3 regions of the Curtobacterium citri genome follow, and region 3 is predicted to be linked to each of the others. Evidence: predicted binding sites of a transcription regulator. Region 3 holds the regulator's gene; each other region holds the start of a gene.
The links. Region 3 encodes HspR, which represses chaperone genes until heat shock. Its sites were predicted from a motif close to AAGTTGAGTCNNNNNGACTCAACTT; they were not measured.
Positions count from the first base shown of each region.

Region 1: QUG92_RS07005 (Hsp20/alpha crystallin family protein) is a predicted target of HspR. The motif match lies at 2,706-2,730, and genes of this name have one in related genera.
Region 2: QUG92_RS10420 (ATP-dependent Clp protease ATP-binding subunit) is a predicted target of HspR. The motif match lies at 3,287-3,311, and genes of this name have one in related genera.

Region 1 covers NZ_JAUCML010000003.1:433,408-438,768, forward strand. Annotated here, with positions in the region: gene QUG92_RS06990 (SDR family NAD(P)-dependent oxidoreductase) at 105-788, opposite strand; gene QUG92_RS06995 (manganese catalase) at 937-1,818, shown strand; gene QUG92_RS07000 (hypothetical protein) at 1,917-2,231, opposite strand; gene QUG92_RS07005 (Hsp20/alpha crystallin family protein) at 2,243-2,683, opposite strand; gene QUG92_RS07010 (MarR family winged helix-turn-helix transcriptional regulator) at 2,792-3,262, opposite strand; gene QUG92_RS07015 (phenolic acid decarboxylase) at 3,325-3,852, shown strand; gene QUG92_RS07020 (alpha/beta hydrolase) at 3,852-4,643, shown strand; gene mgrA (L-glyceraldehyde 3-phosphate reductase) at 4,694-5,361, opposite strand, start outside.
Region 2 covers NZ_JAUCML010000006.1:29,262-34,622, forward strand. Annotated here, with positions in the region: gene QUG92_RS10415 (hypothetical protein) at 1-60, opposite strand, end outside; gene QUG92_RS10420 (ATP-dependent Clp protease ATP-binding subunit) at 698-3,271, opposite strand; gene ybaK (Cys-tRNA(Pro) deacylase) at 3,391-3,876, opposite strand; gene QUG92_RS10430 (DUF6412 domain-containing protein) at 3,944-4,234, shown strand; gene QUG92_RS10435 (YidC/Oxa1 family membrane protein insertase) at 4,291-5,028, shown strand; gene QUG92_RS10440 (hypothetical protein) at 5,053-5,361, opposite strand, start outside.
Region 3 covers NZ_JAUCML010000007.1:62,694-68,054, forward strand. Annotated here, with positions in the region: gene QUG92_RS11590 (class I SAM-dependent methyltransferase) at 1-119, opposite strand, end outside; gene QUG92_RS11595 (GntR family transcriptional regulator) at 266-922, shown strand; gene QUG92_RS11600 (Ig-like domain-containing protein) at 1,176-2,882, opposite strand; gene QUG92_RS11605 (heat shock protein transcriptional repressor HspR) at 2,953-3,363, opposite strand; gene QUG92_RS11610 (DnaJ C-terminal domain-containing protein) at 3,480-4,481, opposite strand; gene QUG92_RS11615 (nucleotide exchange factor GrpE) at 4,505-5,152, opposite strand; gene dnaK (molecular chaperone DnaK) at 5,155-5,361, opposite strand, start outside.

The DNA.
Region 1 (5,361 bases), on a different contig from region 3:
GTCGTCCTGCAGGACGAAGCGAGCACGGCTCGTGACCCGCCACGCGTCGGACGGGAGGCCCGTGGCGGCCGCACCGCGCGCCTCCCGTCCGGCACGGCGTCCCGTCAGATCGTGAGCTGCCCGAGCACGCGGTGCGCGATCGACACGGACTCGCCGCTCACCGCGGACCGCGGTGAGGCGAGGAACGCGACCAGGTCCGCGATCTGCTGCGGGCTGGACTCCCCACCGGCGCCCCGCTGCACCTCGGCGGCCGGCTCGTCCGTCACGGAGCCGGGGTTCACGACGTTGACGGCGACGCCCGTGCCGGCCACCTGGTCGGCGAGGTTCTTCGCGATGATGCTCGTCGCCGCGTTCCGGAGCGACGTCGTGACGTTCCCGGCCAGGTAGGCGTTCTGCCCGCTGATCACCACCACGCGCCCGGACCCGGCCGCGCGCTGGTGCGGCAGCACCGCGTTCGCGACCCGCAGGAAGCCGAGGGCCTTGCCGTCGATCGCCGCCGCGACCTGCTCCGGGTCCGACGCGCGCTCGGGGTCGAGGGTGCCGGCCGCCGGCGCCGCGGTCACGACGAGGACGTCGATGCGGCCGTGCTGCTCGAACACCCGGGAGACGGCCGCGTCGACCGACTCCTGCGAGGCGGTGTCCATCGCGACGGCGTCGTCGCCGTCCGCGCTCCGCGAGGCGACCACCACCCGCGCGCCCTCCCGACGGAGGGTCTCGGCGACGGCGGCGCCGATGTACCCCCGTCCGCCGACGACGAGGGCGACACGGTCACGCAGTTCGAGGTCCATGCCGCACACCGTAGGCCGATCCGGCAGCGGCGGTCCGCGCGATCCGGCCATCGATCCCGCGCCATCCGTCCAGCCCGGACGGGCACCCAGACGGCCGCGCGGACCGTTGGCACCGACGACCCGACCGCCAGCGAAGCAGGAGAACGCGATGTACTTCCACAAGCAGGAACTCCAGTTCAAGTCGACCCCGGACAAGCCGGACGCCGTGTACGCACGCAAGCTGCAGGAGGTGCTCGGCGGTCAGTACGGCGAGATCTCCGTCGCGATGCAGTACCAGTTCCAGGCGTGGAACATGCACATGCCCGGCAAGTACCGCGACATGGTCTTCGGCATCGGTGCCGAGGAGATGGGCCACGTCGAGATGCTCGCGACGATGATCGCGCAGCTGCTCGAGAAGAGCCCCCTCGGCATCACGGAGGACGCCGTGCAGGACGACCCCACGGTCGCCGCGGTCGTCGGGGGCACCGACATCCAGCAGGGCATCGTCGCCGGCGCGGGCGCGCGCCCCGTCGACAGCAACGGCAACCCCTGGCAGGGCAGCTACATCACCGCGAGCGGCAACCTGCTCGCCGACTTCACGGCGAACGCCAACGCCGAGATGCAGGGCCGGGTCCAGGTCGCCCGGCTGTACCACATGACCGACGACCACGGCGTGCGGGACCTGCTCTCGTTCCTCCTGGCCCGCGACACGATGCACCAGAACATGTGGGCCACGGCCGCCGCCGAGCTGCGCGAGAAGGGGATCGAGGACTTCCCCGTCCCGAACAAGTTCCCGCAGGCGAAGGAGCACACGGAGTTCAGCTACCAGTACCTGAACTTCTCGGACGGGAAGCAGGCCGGTGACGGCCCGTGGGCGAGCGGTCCGTCGTTCGACGGCAAGGGCGAGTACTCGTACCACGACGGCCCCACCTCGTCGGTGCCGATGCCGCCGCCCACGCACCCGGACGTGCGGTTCTACGGCACGACCGAGCTGCCGAACGTGGTCGAGAAGACAGCCGGCCTGGTGCAGGACAAGCTGAACAAGGAGTGACGGTCACCCGGGTCGCCCGACGGGATCGTCCGGCGCGACCCGACGGCGGACGGGAGGCCCGGTGCGAGCGTGCACCGGGCCTCCCGTCCGTCAGGTGGTCACTGCTCCGCGCCCACGGTCGCCAGGGCGGCCGTGTCGTCGTCCGCAACCGGTCGCGGCGGCTCGAAGATGCCGGACCACATCCGCGTCGCGCTCCACAGAACGATGAGCGCGACCGTCCCGGCGGCCGCCGCGAGCCACGGCACGACCGGGATCTCCGACCAGGCGTCCGGCGCGACGAGCCAGGTGAGGAAGCTGCCCGTCGTGCTGCCGGCCGCGCCGAGGAGGACCGCGGTCCGGCGGTCGAGGCTCGTCACGACGAGGGCCGCCGTGACGACCGCGACGGCGAGGAGCGCGTTGATGAACGTCGTCACCGCGCCCCCGCCTACTGCTCGGCGGTGCCGACCGCGAGCTGCTGGGCGCCGCCACCGGTGGTGACGTCGATCCGGCGGGGCTTCGCCGACTCCTTGACCGGGATCGTCACGCTCAGCACGCCGTTGTCGTACGCGGCGGTGACGCGTGCGGTGTCGAGGTGGTCGCCGAGCGTCAGCTGCCGGACGAACGTGCCGGGCTGGCGTTCGCGGGTGAGCCACTGCGAGCCCTCCGGAGCACCGAGGGTGCGCTCCGCCCGGATGGTGAGCACGGAACCGTCGACGTCCACGTCGACCGAGCCCGGGTCGATGCCCGGCAGGTCGACGTCGAGGACGTAGTGGTCACCCGTGCGGTACAGGTCCATCGGCATCGAGCGCGGAGCACCGGCTCCGGCCCCGAGCAGGGAGCCGGCGAGTCGGTCGAGCTCGCGGAACGGGTCGAACTGCATCGTCATCGAGATCAACTCCTTCGTGTCCTGGTTGAGTCCCCTCGACTCAACTGCGATCTGTTGTAGCACTCTCGCCTCAGGAGTGCCGAGAGACCGCTCGGAAGCAACTGGGAGTCAGGATGCGGGCGGCGGGGTGATCTCGCGGTGCAGGCGCTCGAGGGCGGGGAGGGCGGCGGCCAGCGCGGCGCGGTCGTCCGCGGACAGGCGACCCAGGGCGTCCACGAGGACGGTGGTCGCGGCCTCGTCGTAGGTGCGGAGTCGCTCGGTCGCGAGCGGGGTCAGGTGCACGGTGGCCCGCCGTCCGTCGCCGCCGACGAGCCGCCGTTCGACGAGGCCCGCCTGCTCCATCGACGACACGAGGTTGCTGACGGTCGAGCGCGCCAGGCCGAGGCGGGACGCCAGTGCCGACGGTGCGGAGCCGGCCTCGTCGGCCCCGAGCGCCCGCATGACCTCGACCTGGGCGTCCGGGATGTCGGGCAGGCCGGCGGCGACGCGCGAGGTCCGCAGGAGCGTCCGGCGGAACGGACCGATCCGGTCGCTCAGGCGCCGTGCGACCCGTGCCGTCTCATCCCCGGTACCCCGCATGCTCGGCAGACTACCAGGCAGTTTTGTTTGCAACAAAACCACTTCGGGTGCACGCTGGGGACATGGACACCACCACCTCCGTCGAACACCCCGAACCGCCCCAGGACCTGACCGGCATCGTCGGCCACCGCTTCGTCTACACGTACGCCAACGGCTGGCAGTACGAGATGTACGTCAAGAACGCCACGACCATCGACTACCGCATCCACACCGGCCACGTCGGCGGTCGCTGGGTCAAGGACCAGACGGTCGACCTCGTCGCGCTGGCGCCCGGCGTCTACAAGGTCTCCTGGAACGAGCCGACCGGCACCAGCGTCGTCGTGAACGTCCTGCCCGAGCAGCGCGTCCTGCACGGCACCATCTTCTTCCCGCGCTGGATCGAGCTCGACGGGCAGAAGACCGTGCTCTTCCAGAACGACCACCTCGACGAGATGCAGCGGTTCCGCGACGAGGGACCGACCTACCCGATCTACGTGGTCCCCGAGTTCGCGCACATCACGCTGTTCGAGCACGTCGGCGAGGACGACGAGTCCGTGGTCGACACCGCGCCCGGCGACCTGCCGGCCGGGTGGGCGGACCGGACGAACTGATGGGTGGCGTGCCCCTGCGCGGGGTCGACCCCCGGACCACCGCGACGACCCTCGAGCACCGCGGGTCGACGATCCGCGGGTGGCAGTGGGAACCGCGGGACGGCGCCGCACGGGACGCCCCCGTCGTGCTGCTCGTCCACGGCTTCAGCGACAGCGCCCTCGGCGGTCACCAGTTGTTCGTGCAGACCGCACGGCACCTGGTCGCCCGGGGCGCGGTGGTCCGCAGCCACGACCGGCTCGGACAGGGCGCGAGCGACGGCGAGTTCGCCGACATCACCATCCGTGACGAGGTCGAGCAGGTCGTCGCGATGATCCGCGCCGCCGACCGGGGGCAGGGCGTGCACGTCGTCGCGCACAGCCTCGGCGCGGTGGAGTCGGCGCTCGCCGCGGCCCGGGTGCCGGACGCGGTCCGCAGCCTGACGCTGTGGTCGCCGGCGGGCGTCGTCGTCGACGACATCACCGAGCACGACGCGATCCAGGGCCAGCCCCTCGCCCCGGCGCGGGAGCAGGGGTGGTTCGACTTCGGTGGGATGGTGCTCGGCACGGCGTTCATCGCCGACGTCGAGGACGGTCTCGACGTGTACGCGCCCGTCGCCGACTACACCGGCCCGGCGGACGTCGTGCACGGCACCGAGGACGCGATCGTGCCGGTGTCGTACGGGCGCCGCTACGCCGAGCTCCTGCCGGGCGCCGTCCTGACGGTCGTCGAGGGGGCGGACCACGGGTGGTCGTCGGTGCCGTTCCGGCAGCGGCTGCTCGAGGTGCTCGACGCGCGGCTCGGCCTGGCCTGACGCGACCCTTCCGCCCCCGCTTCCGGAAGAGGCGGGGGCGCGGGCGGGGGTCAGCTCACCTGGCCGGAACGGGCGCCGGACCACAGGTCGACGTCGAGGACGCCGACCGAGTGCTCGTCGATCCGGCGGAGCTCGTCGTCGGTGAACGACAGGTTCCCGAGCGCCGCGACGTTCTGCTCGAGCTGCTCGACGCGCGACGCACCGATCACGAGCGAGGTCACCCGCTCGTCGCGGAGCGCCCACGCGAGCGCGAGCTGCGCCAGGCTCTGCCCGCGCTCGGACGCGATGTCGTTCAACGCCCGGAGGTGCTCGACGACCTCGTCCGTCAGGGTGCCGGCGTCGAGGGACTTGCCCGCCGCCGCGCGCGAGTCCGAGGGCACCCCGTCGAGGTACCGCCCCGTGAGCAGGCCCTGCGCGAGGGCGGTGAAGCCGATCACACCGAAGCCCAGGTCGCCGGCGGCGTCGAGGAGCCCCTCGGTCTCGATCCAGCGGTTGAGCATCGAGTACGAGGGCTGGTGGATGAGCAGCGGGGTCCCGAGGTCGCGGAGGATCGCGGCGGCCTGCCGGGAGCGCTCGGCGTCGTAGGACGAGATGCCGACGTACAGCGCCTTGCCCTGCTGCACGGCGGTGTGCAGCGCGCCCATCGTCTCCTCGAGCGGCGTCGAGGCGTCGAGGCGGTGCGAGTAGAAGACGTCGACGTAGTCGAGGCCCGTGCGCT
Region 2 (5,361 bases), on a different contig from region 3:
CGTGACCCGGCTGCGCACCGCGCGGGTGCCGGGGGGACGGACGTCGGTGTCGTTCGACACGGTGGTGCCTTTCGTGGGTGCCCGAGGGCATGACGGAGAACCCGACCACCGAGCGCACGAATGCGTCGGGAACGGGTCAGCGAGATCGCCCGGAGAATGCGGGCGAGAATGACCGCAGGGCGCGCAGGAATGCGCACGGCTGCATTGTCGGTGACCGGTTGCGGTCACCGTGTGGAGTCGTCGCGTGAGACGTCCGCCGCTCGCGGTCCGACCTCGGCGCACGCGCACCGTGCCCGGTTGGCCGCCGTCAGCAGGACGGACGACCGCGGACGGCACGGTGTGTGCGGCCCGTCACAGCGGGGCTGTGCGGGCACGACCGGAGCGGCACCACGTCAGGGGTGCGACGACCTCGGTCGGTCGAGGGAGGACGGCTGGAGCGGGACGTCCCGCGTCAGTGCGAACGGAGCGGGGTGCCGTCGATCGCGCGGACTCCACGGAACGGGTTCATCGCGGTGATCATCATTGTCGGCCCCCTCTCGGTCTCGTACAGCCGGTGATGCTCGTGAACACTATCGGCGTCGGGAATGCGAGCGCAACCCTTTCTTCCCACATTTCTGGAATTGCATCGCAGAACACGCGGACGCAGCACGGCCCCGGTACCGCTGGGGTACCGGGGCCGTGCTGCGCGTGGTTGCGGCTAGACCGTTGCCGGGGCGGATGCGCGGGCCACGAGCCCGCCGTCCTCGACGTCGATCCGGACGGTGTCACCGTCGTGCGCCTGCTCGTCCACCACCAGGGTCGCGATGCGGTCGTCGACCTCGCGCTGGATCAGCCGCCGGAGCGGGCGGGCGCCGTACTCCGGCTCGTAGCCGTGCTCGGCGAGCCAGTCGGTTGCAGCGTCCGACACCGACAGGGTCATGCTCTGCGCGAGGAGCCGGAGCGCGGTGTCCTGCAGCAGCAGGTCGACGATCGACCGGAGCTGTCCGCGCTCGAGCTTGCGGAACAGCACGATGTCGTCGATCCGGTTGATGAACTCCGGCCGCATCGACTCGCGCAGCCGGCCCATGACGCGGGCGCGCAGGTCGTCCTCGGTGTAGCCGCCGTCCGCCGATGCCGAGAACCCGAGGGCCCCGGAGCGGGACGCGAGGAACTCCGACCCGATGTTCGACGTCATGATGACGACCGTGTTGCGGAAGTCGACCGTGCGCCCCTGCCCGTCGGTGAGCCGTCCGTCGTCCAGCACCTGCAGCAGCAGGTTGAAGACGTCGGGGTGGGCCTTCTCGACCTCGTCGAGCAGGATCACCGAGTACGGGTTGCGACGGACGCGCTCCGTGAGCTGCCCGGCCTCGTCGTAGCCGACGTACCCGGGAGGGGCACCGACCAGGCGGGACACGGTGTGCCGTTCGCCGAACTCGCTCATGTCGAAGCGGAGCATGGCGGACTCGTCGCCGAACAGCGACCCGGCGAGGGCCTTCGCGAGCTCGGTCTTGCCGACGCCCGTCGGGCCGAGGAACAGGAAGCTGCCGACCGGGCGACGCGGGTCGCCCATGCCGGTGCGGCTGCGCCGGACCGCGGTCGCGACGGCGCGCACGGCGTCGTCCTGGCCGACGACGCGCTCGTGGAGCTCGTCCTCGAGGGAGGCGAGCCGGGAGCGGTCGCCCTGCGTCAGGCGCGTCGCGGGGATGCCGGTGGCGCGGGACACCACCTCGGCGATGTCGGCCTCCGTGATCGTGCGGTCGGCGGGGGTCGGACGGGAGGCGCTGCTCCCGTCACCCGAGGAGGCTGCGGTGATCCGCGCCTCCAGTCCGTCGATCTCGTCGCGCAGGCGCGACGCCTCCTCGTACCGCTCGTCGGCCACCGCGCGGTCCTTGTCGGCATGCAGCTCGGCGACCTGGTCGCGGAGCGCCTCGGTGTCGACGTCGCCCGACAGGGCGAGACGACGACGGGCGCCCGCCTGGTCGACGAGGTCGATGGCCTTGTCCGGCAGGTGCCGGTCCGTGACGTAGCGGTGCGAGAGCTCGACCGCGGCGCGGAGGGCCTCGGGCGTGTACTCGACGTCGTGGTGCTCGGCGTACCGAGGGGCGAGCCCACCGAGGATCGCGACGGCGTCCTCGACGCTCGGCTCCCCCACCGTGACCGGCTGGAAGCGACGCTCGAGCGCGGCGTCCTTCTCGATGCGCCGGTACTCGTTCAGGGTCGTCGCGCCGACCAGGTGCAGGTCGCCGCGCGCCAGTCGGGGCTTGAGGATGTTGCCGGCGTCCATCGAGCCGCCCTCGCCGCCGCCGCCCGCACCGACGACCGTGTGGAGCTCGTCGACGAACACGATGAGCTCGTCGGCGTGTGCCGCGATCTCGTCCATCGCCTTCGTCAGGCGCTCCTCGAAGTCACCGCGGTAGCGGGTGCCGGCGAGCATGCCGGGCAGGTCGAGAGCGACCACGCGCTTGCCCTGCAGGAGGACGGGCACGTCGCCGTCGGCGATGCGCTGCGCGAGGCCCTCGACGATGGCCGTCTTGCCGACACCGGGCTCACCGATGAGGACGGGGTTGTTCTTCGTGCGACGGAGCAGGATCTCGACCGTCTGCTCGATCTCGTCGGCACGGCCGATCACCGGGTCGATGCGACCGTCGCGGGCGCGCTCGGTGAGATCGGTGCCGAACTGGTCGAGCGTCGGGGTGTCGCTCTCGGTCGTCGTGGTGTCGGGCATCGGGCGCCCCTCTCGTGCTGCTGCCGCGGCCTGCTGGGCGAAGTCCTGCACGGCCTGCGGGGTGACACCGGCGCTCGCGAGCAGCTGCCCGGCGACGGTGTCCTGGTCGGTGACGAGCGCGAAGAAGACGTGCTCGGGGTCGGTGTAGGTGCTGCCGAAGCCCTTGGCGGCCTGGGTCGCCTCGAGCAGGATCCGCTGCGCGGTGCCGGTCAGCGTCGGGCGCCCCTCGACGGGCTCGTCGGTCGGGGCGGGGAGGCGCTCCTCGACCTCGGCGGCGAAGCGCTCGGGGTCGACGCCGGCGTGGCGGAGCACCGCGGCGAAGGGGTCGGCGCCCACGAGCACGTGCAGGACGTGCAGGGCGTCGATCTCGCGCTGCCCCTGCGACGCCGCGTACTCGGCGGTGCGCTGGAGCAGGTCGTGCGTGCGGCGGCTGAGCAGCCGCGTGATGTCGACCGGTCGCCCGAACGGTACGGACCGCTGGGCGCCGGACTGCTGTGCCGCGAGCAGGCGGGCGAGGAACGCGTCGAACGCGTCGCTGCTGCCGGTCGGGCCGAACGTCTCTGGCAACGGGACCTCCTGGGGAACTTGAGTGCCTTCGACTCAATGCAACGCAGGAGGCGCCGGGTCATTCCCGGGAGGTGGAAGAAGTTGCGTCGGCTCGACTCAGGTCCGCGCCGGGGTCCTGTTCAGGTCCGCGCGATGGCCGCGGTCGAGGCGTCGGTGACGCGGACGAGGTCGGTCGGAGCGACCTCGATGTCGAACCCGCGACGGCCTCCGGAGACGAAGATGCTCGGGTAGGTCAGCGCCGACTCGTCGACGACCGTGCGGAGCGGCGTCTTCTGCCCGACCGGACTGATCCCGCCGACGACGTACCCGGTCCGCTTCTCGGCGAGGGCCGGCTGCGCCAGCGTCGCCTTCTTGCCGCCCAGGGCTGCGGCGATCGCCTTGAGGTCGAGTCGGTTCGCGACGGGGACGACCGCGACCGCGAGCTGCCCGTCGACCGAGACCACCAGGGTCTTGAAGACCTGCTCCTCGCGGAGGCCGAGCGCCGCGGCTGCTTCCTCGCCGAAGTTCGTCGCCGTCTCGTGGTGCTCGTAGACGTGCGGCGTGAACGGGATCCCCGCCCGCTCGAGGGCGAGGGTCGCTGGGGTGCTCGGCGATCCTGCGGTCATGCCTGTGATCCTGCCCGTCCACACCCGACGGTCCGCCGCGGCACGCGGGCGTTACGCTGAACCGACCATGACCGTCATCGAGCTCCTGCTGCGTGCCGTCGCCGCGCTCCAGCTCGGTGACGCCTCGGTGGCCTCCCCCGCGCCGCTGCTCGCCGTCGCCGCCCTCGGCCTGGCGGCGGTGGCCGCGACGGTCTTCGTCGTCCGCGTGCTCGCCACGGTGCTCGGGCTCGACGTCGACCCGACCGCCGACGGCCGGACGAGGGAGGCCGTCGAACGGCCGACGCGGATCGGGTGGCGGCACCCGGACGCCGATGGTCACGTGCGGTCGCGAGCGCCGGGCGCGGTGACGCCGGCCTGACCACCCGCGGGTGGTCGGGTCACGCGACCGCGTACCCCTCCACCGAACGGATCGTCATGGACGTCACCACCCTGCCCGTCGTCGGGAGCCTGCTGCACGCCGGCGCCGACCTGCTCACCGCCCTCACCGACGGGCTCGCGCCCGTCGCGGGGGCCGCCGCGGCCGCACTCGCGATCGTCCTCGTCACGCTCGCCGTCCGCACGGCGCTCGTCCCGCTCGCCGTGCTGCAGGTGCGGGCCGAACGGGACCGCCGTCGCCTGGCGCCGCAGATCGCAGCACTCCGCCGTCGGTACGGCAGCGACACGCGTCGGCTCCAGGAGGCGCTGCAGCGGCTGTACACGGCGGAGCACGTCTCGCCGCTCGCCGGCTGCCTGCCGGTGCTCGCGCAGGCTCCGGTCCTGTCGCTCGTGTACACGCTCTTCACCCACGCGTCCGTCGCGGGCGCCGCGAACGCCCTGCTCGACTCCACCCTCGTCGACATCCCGCTCGGACACACGCTCCTCGCGGTGCTGGCAGGACCGCTCTGGACGCACGCCTGGATCGTGCTCGTGCTGCTCGGCGTGCTCGCCGTCACGGTCGAGCTGTCGCGGCGTGCCGGTTCCCGCTGGAACCCCGTCGACGCACCGGTTCCCGGAACGCCCGGCGGCGGGACCGGGGCGGCCGTGGCCCGGTGGGTGCCGTTCGTCTCCGTCGCCTTCGCCGCGGTGGTCCCGCTCGCCGCGACGCTGTACGTCGTCACGAGTGCGGTGTGGACGCTCGGCGAGCGGGCCGTGCTGCGGCGACTGGTGCGCTGAGCTCGGTCGGTGCCGCCAGGGTGCCTAGCCGCCCTGGCCCTCCTGCTGCGGGCCCTGGTCGACCGGGTCGTACTCCGACCCGCGGCCCTGCTCCTCGTCGGGCGTCGGCACGTGGCGCTCGGTGCCGCTCCCCCCGGGGCTCGTCGCGACGTAGTCGGCCTCGCCGGACTGGGTGTCGTGACTGAGCGCCTCGAGGGTCTCCGGGTCGGCGTCGTGCCGGACGGCGTCGTGTCGTTCCTCGCCGGGCCGTTCGTCGTGTGGCGCGCCGTGCCGGTCCGTCGTGGGCGGGGTCGTCGGCACGTCGGTGGCGGACGCGGGGTCACGGTCGGGGCT
Region 3 (5,361 bases):
TCCCCGTGCACGTGCGGCGCCTCGTCGAGCAGGAAGCGGTCGGTGCCGTCGATGGCCACGAGGTCGGGCTCCTCGCTGGCCGGGGAGCGCCGGAAGTGGTCGGCGAAGTCGAATGGCACCGCCCCAGGGTACCCAGCCCCACCCGCACGCCCGCGCGCCGGCGGGAACCAGCGGTATATCACCGGGGTCACTGGTATCCCAGCGTCGTACGCTCGGAGGAGACCGCCGGACGGACGACCAGCGGCACGACGAGCGAGAGGGGCCGATGTTCGCTTCGCCAGACGCCGTCCTCCGTCCCCGCCTGCGGGACCAGGCACGGGAACGACTGCGTACCGAGATCATGAGCGGCGTCCTCGCCCCGGGCACCCTGCTCGACGACGAGCAGCTCGCCCTGCGGCTCCGCTGCTCCCGGACGCCCGTCCGCGAAGCCCTGTCGGACCTCGGGCACCTCGGACTCGTCGAGTTCCGGCCGAACCGCTACACCCGCGTCACGGTGCCCCGTCGCGACGAGCTCGTGCCGACCCTGCAGGCGCTGGGTCTGCTCTTCGGCGGCGTCGTGCGGACCACCATCGGCGACATGGAGGACCGTGACCGTGCAGCGCTCTTCCGCCGCGTCGGCCTCGTGCTCGACTGCATGGCGATGCCCACGTGGCAGTGGGGCGCCGACGCGATCACCCCGGTCTACCGGACGTTCATCACCGCGTGCGACAACCCGCTGCTGGCGTCGACCCTGAGCGGCGCCCTCGACGGCCTGACGTACCGCCTCCGGCACGACGACATCCGTGCCGCGCTGCCGTGGGAGCACATCCGCAACGGGCTCGTGGCACTCCGTGTCGCGATCGACTGCCGCGACGGGCGACTAGCGGAACGGGCGACCTGGACGGTGCACCTGCTGCAGGACCCCGACCGCGGACGGGCCTGACGTGTGCAGCACCTGCCTCCGAGCCGTGATCGCCGACGTGCGGTCCCGCCGGACGGCGCGTTGCCTGCCCGAGGACGAACGACCGGCACCGCGCCGGTGCCCGGTGGTCGACGCCACCCTGGACGACGTCCGTTCGGACCCGGAGCCCTGACGCTCGCCCTCCCCTGGCCCGCGGTGGGCGCCGGACGAGGACGGGCCCGGGAACGCACCGCTCGGTGCGCTCCCGGGCCCGTGCCGACGGTCGGGTCCTCGATCAGGACGCCGGCACGACGAGCACCCGGTCGGTCGTCGTGTTCGCGCCCTTCGAGAGCGCGGTGGCGACGAGCCGGTGCTCCTCGATGGTGAGCGGTGTCGTCGTGATCGCCCACCTGCCGTCCGCGTCGGCGGTCACCGTCCCGTACCGGTCTGCGTCGCCGCCCTCACCGAGGCTGACCCGCGCACCGGGCTCCGCCGTGCCGCTGACCCGGACCGTGTCCCAGACCGGGGTGATCTGGAACCCGTCGGCGGGCGAGTAGATGCGCACGCCGTTGCCGTAGTCCACCGGGACCTCCACCGAACCGGTCGGCTGTCCCGAGGTCGTCTGCGTGACCGTCAGGGTCTTCGCTCCCGAGGCGTCCGGCGCCGGGATCGTCACCGACCACGTGCCGTCGGACGCCACCGTCACCGGCTGGGGTACGAACCACGCTCCGCCGATCGAGACGGTGGATCCCGCCTGCCCCGTCCCCGAGAGCGTCGCACGCTGGGTGACGTCCTCCGAGAAGCGCACGGCGGCGGTGAACGGCCTGCCGACGACGGTCGTCGTGGTGCGCGCCGTCGTGTCGAAGGTCGCGTTCGTGAAGCCCCCGGCGAGCGTGCCGGTCATCGCACCCGAGGTGGTGGCGACGTCCGCCGGCGTCTCGACACGGAAGGTGAAGCGGAACTGCTGACCCGCGGCCACGTCCCAGTTGCGGTTCCCCAGCTGGTACTCGTACCGGGTCCCGTCGGTGGAGCGCTCGCCGCCGACGATCGAGTTGCCGCCGAAGGTCCGCCAGGTGTCGCCGTCGAGGTACTCACCGCGCTGCTGGTCCTGTCCGGGAGCGAACGTCGCCCCCGCCGGCGCCTGGAGCGTCAACCGACCGTTCGGCGTCGTGAACGCGGACTTCGCGGTGTAGGTCACGGACACGTCGGAGGTCCCACCCCGCGTGAGCTCGGCCGTACCCGGCTCCCCGACGATCTGGTCCGTCTTGACCGGGTCGACGATCGTCACCGACGCGCTCTGCTCGTCCACGAACTGGCCACCGACGTACTGCTGGATCGTCCGCGTGTTCGACCCGAGCGAGAGCCCCCCGATCGTCGCCGACCAGAGCCCCTTCGCGTCCGCCGTGGCCAGCTCGCCGCCGCCCTGCAGCCGGATCGAGGCGTGCTTCGTCGCCTGACCGGCGACGGTCATGGTGCGGGCCGCGTCGTCCTTGCCCGTGGAGTTGATTCGCAGTGGAGCGGTCTCGTACGGCCTGGTCACGTTGCCGAGCCGGACACCCTTGTTCGAGTTCCAGTACCACCACAAGCCGTCGTACACCGAGCTGTACACGGTCCCGGCATCCCGGGTCTGGCCCTCCGCCCACGACGCCGGCCACGGGACGAAGTAGCCGCCCGTCGTGTCGACCCGGTCCGCGATGCGCTCGCCGTCACGGTCGATCAGGCTCTTGACGTTCCAGCACGCCCCGGTGCACTGCGGCTTGGCGAAGACGTAGTAGCCCGAGGCCGCTGACCGGACGCTCACGCCGGACGGTGTCTGTGCGAAGGCGAACTCGCGCGGCTGCACGTGGTGGTCCGGAGACGTCCGTGCGCCGGTCGCGGCGTCGAACAGCTGCTCGGACGACGCCTCGGGCACCGCAGAAGCGCCCGTGGCAGGGCTGACGAGTACGAGGGCGAGCGCGGCGCAGGTGATCGCGGCCAGACGCCGCAGGGACGGTGTTCGCAAGGGTCCTCCTGGTGGTCGGTGGGGTCCGGAACGGACGCCTCCACTGAACCAGAAGGTGGAATACGGTGTTTCAGTGCTGCGGTCGGTAGAGCACCACCGCGGTGTTCCGCTGGGGGCGCATACCCGCCCGCAACGGCACGGCGCCGCCGGTCGTCGTCGCCGCGAAGACGCGAGCGCCCGGGCGCGCGATGAGCTGGTCGGCCAACGCCCGCTCGAGTTCGCGCACACGATCACGCAGCAGCTGGTTCTCGTTCTCGAGGTCGAGCACCCGCCGGATCCCCTCCAACGACACGCCCTCGGAACCGAGCCGCGCGATCTCGCGCAGCTGCGCGACGTCGCGCATCGAGTACCGGCGGGAGCCGCCGCGCGTGCGGCCCGGAACGACCAGGCCGAGCCGGTCGTACTGCCGCAGCGTCTGCGGGTGCATCTCCGCGAGCTCCGCCGCAACCGCGATCGCGAAGACGGGCGAGTTCTCGTCCATGTCGGTCATGGTTCGTTCCTTTCCGTCGTCCGCGTGGTGCAGGACCAGCCTGGAGGCTCGGCGAGCGCCCGTCAGGAAGCCGCGCCGAGCCTCCAGGCTGGCTCATGCGAGCAGCGCTAGCTGCGCGCCTTCGCGAGGAGGTCCTCGCGGGGGTCCTCGTCGGGCAGTACGGCGCGGAGGGCCTCGACGGCCTCGCGCTGCTTGTCCGACAGGTGCGACGGCACCGCGACCTGCACGGTCGCGAGGAGGTCGCCGGTGCCGCTCTTCGTCGTGACCCCGCGTCCCTTGACGCGCAGGACGCGACCGGACGGTGTGCCGGGGGCGACCTTCAGCTTGACGGGCTCGCCGCCGAGCGTCGGCACCTGGATCGTCGCGCCGAGGGCGGCCTCGGCGAACGTCACGGGGACGTCCACCCGCAGGTGCTGCCCGTCGCGCTCGAACACCGGGTGCCTCCGGACGGCGACACTGACGACCAGGTCGCCGGCCTCTCCCCCGTCCGGGCTCGGCTCGCCGCGCCCGCGCAGGCGGATCTTCTGCCCGTCGGCGACGCCCGCGGGGATGCGGACGTTCACCGGCCGGCCGTTGCCCTGCGAGAGCTTCACGGTGTCACCGGTGATCGCGGTGGTGAAGTCGAGCGTCGTCGACGCCGTGACGTCGCGGCCCTTGGTCGGACCACCGAAGCCGCGGAAGCCGCCGGAGTTCTGCCCGAAGCCGCCGCCACCGAACATGCCGCCGAGGATGTCCTCGAAGCCGCCGGCACCGCCGCCGCCCTGGCCGAAGCGGACGCGCTGCCCGCCACCGCCCTGCTGCCCGAACATGCCACCGAAGACGTCCTCGAAGCCGCCCTGGGCGCCCGGGCCGCCCGCGGTGAAGCGGGCGCCCGAGCCCATGGCGCGGACCTGGTCGTACTCGGTGCGCTGCTCCTTGTCGGAGAGCACCGAGTAGGCCTCGCTGATCTCCTTGAAGCGGGACTCGGCCGCAGCGTCACCCGGGTTGGAGTCCGGGTGGTACTGCCGGGCGAGCTTCCGGTAGGTCTTCTTCAGCTCAGCGTCGCTCGCCGTCTTGTCGACGCCGAGGACCTTGTAGAAGTCCTTGTCGAACCAGTCCTGACTGGCCATGAATCCCTACCTCCTCCCGGGCGTCAGGCCGGGACCGCGACGGCGACCTTGGCCGCACGGAGCACGCGGTCGCCGAGCTTGTAGCCCGGCTCCACGACGTCCGCGACGGTCTGGTCGGTCGCACCCGGCGTGGGCAGCTGCACGATCGCCTCGTGCACGTTCGGGTCGAAGGGCTCGCCCTTCTCGCCGATCTGCACCAGCTTGAACTTCTCGAAGCCGCCGCGGATCTTCTGCCCGATGACCTGCATGGGGCCCTCCGTCAGGTCCCCGTGCGCCTCGGCGCGGGTGAGGTCGTCGAGGGCCGGCAGCAGGGCGCGGACGACCTCGGCGATGACGGCGTCGCGGTTCGCCTCGCGGTCGCGCTCGACGCGCTTCCGGAAGTTCACGAGCTCCGCCTGCGCCCGGAGCATGTCCGTGCGCATGTCGGCGACGAGGTCGCGGTCGGACTGCGAGAGCTTGTCCTCTTCCATGCCACGTGCTGCGTCGTCGAGCAGGGCCTGGTCCTCCGGCGACAGGTCGTTGTCCGGCCCCCCGGCGGCGGGGGCGTCCGTCGGCACTTCGACGTCCGGCCCCTCCGCCTCGACGAGGTCCTCGGGCTCCTGCGCGTTGGTGGCGTCGCCCTCGACGTGTGGCTCGCCGTCCTCGGGCACGTTGTCCTTGGGATCCGTCATCGTTACTTCTTGTCCTTGTCGTCCTCGTCGTCCACGACCTCGGCGTCGACGATGTCCTCGTCGTCCGCCTGCTGCTGGCCCTGGTCGCCGGCCGGCTGCTCGCCACCGGCCGCGGCACCCGCGTCCTGCTGGCTGTAGATGGCCTGGCCGAGCTTGCCCTGCGACTCGTTGAGCTTGTCGAAGGCGCTCTTCACGGCCTCGTCGTCGTC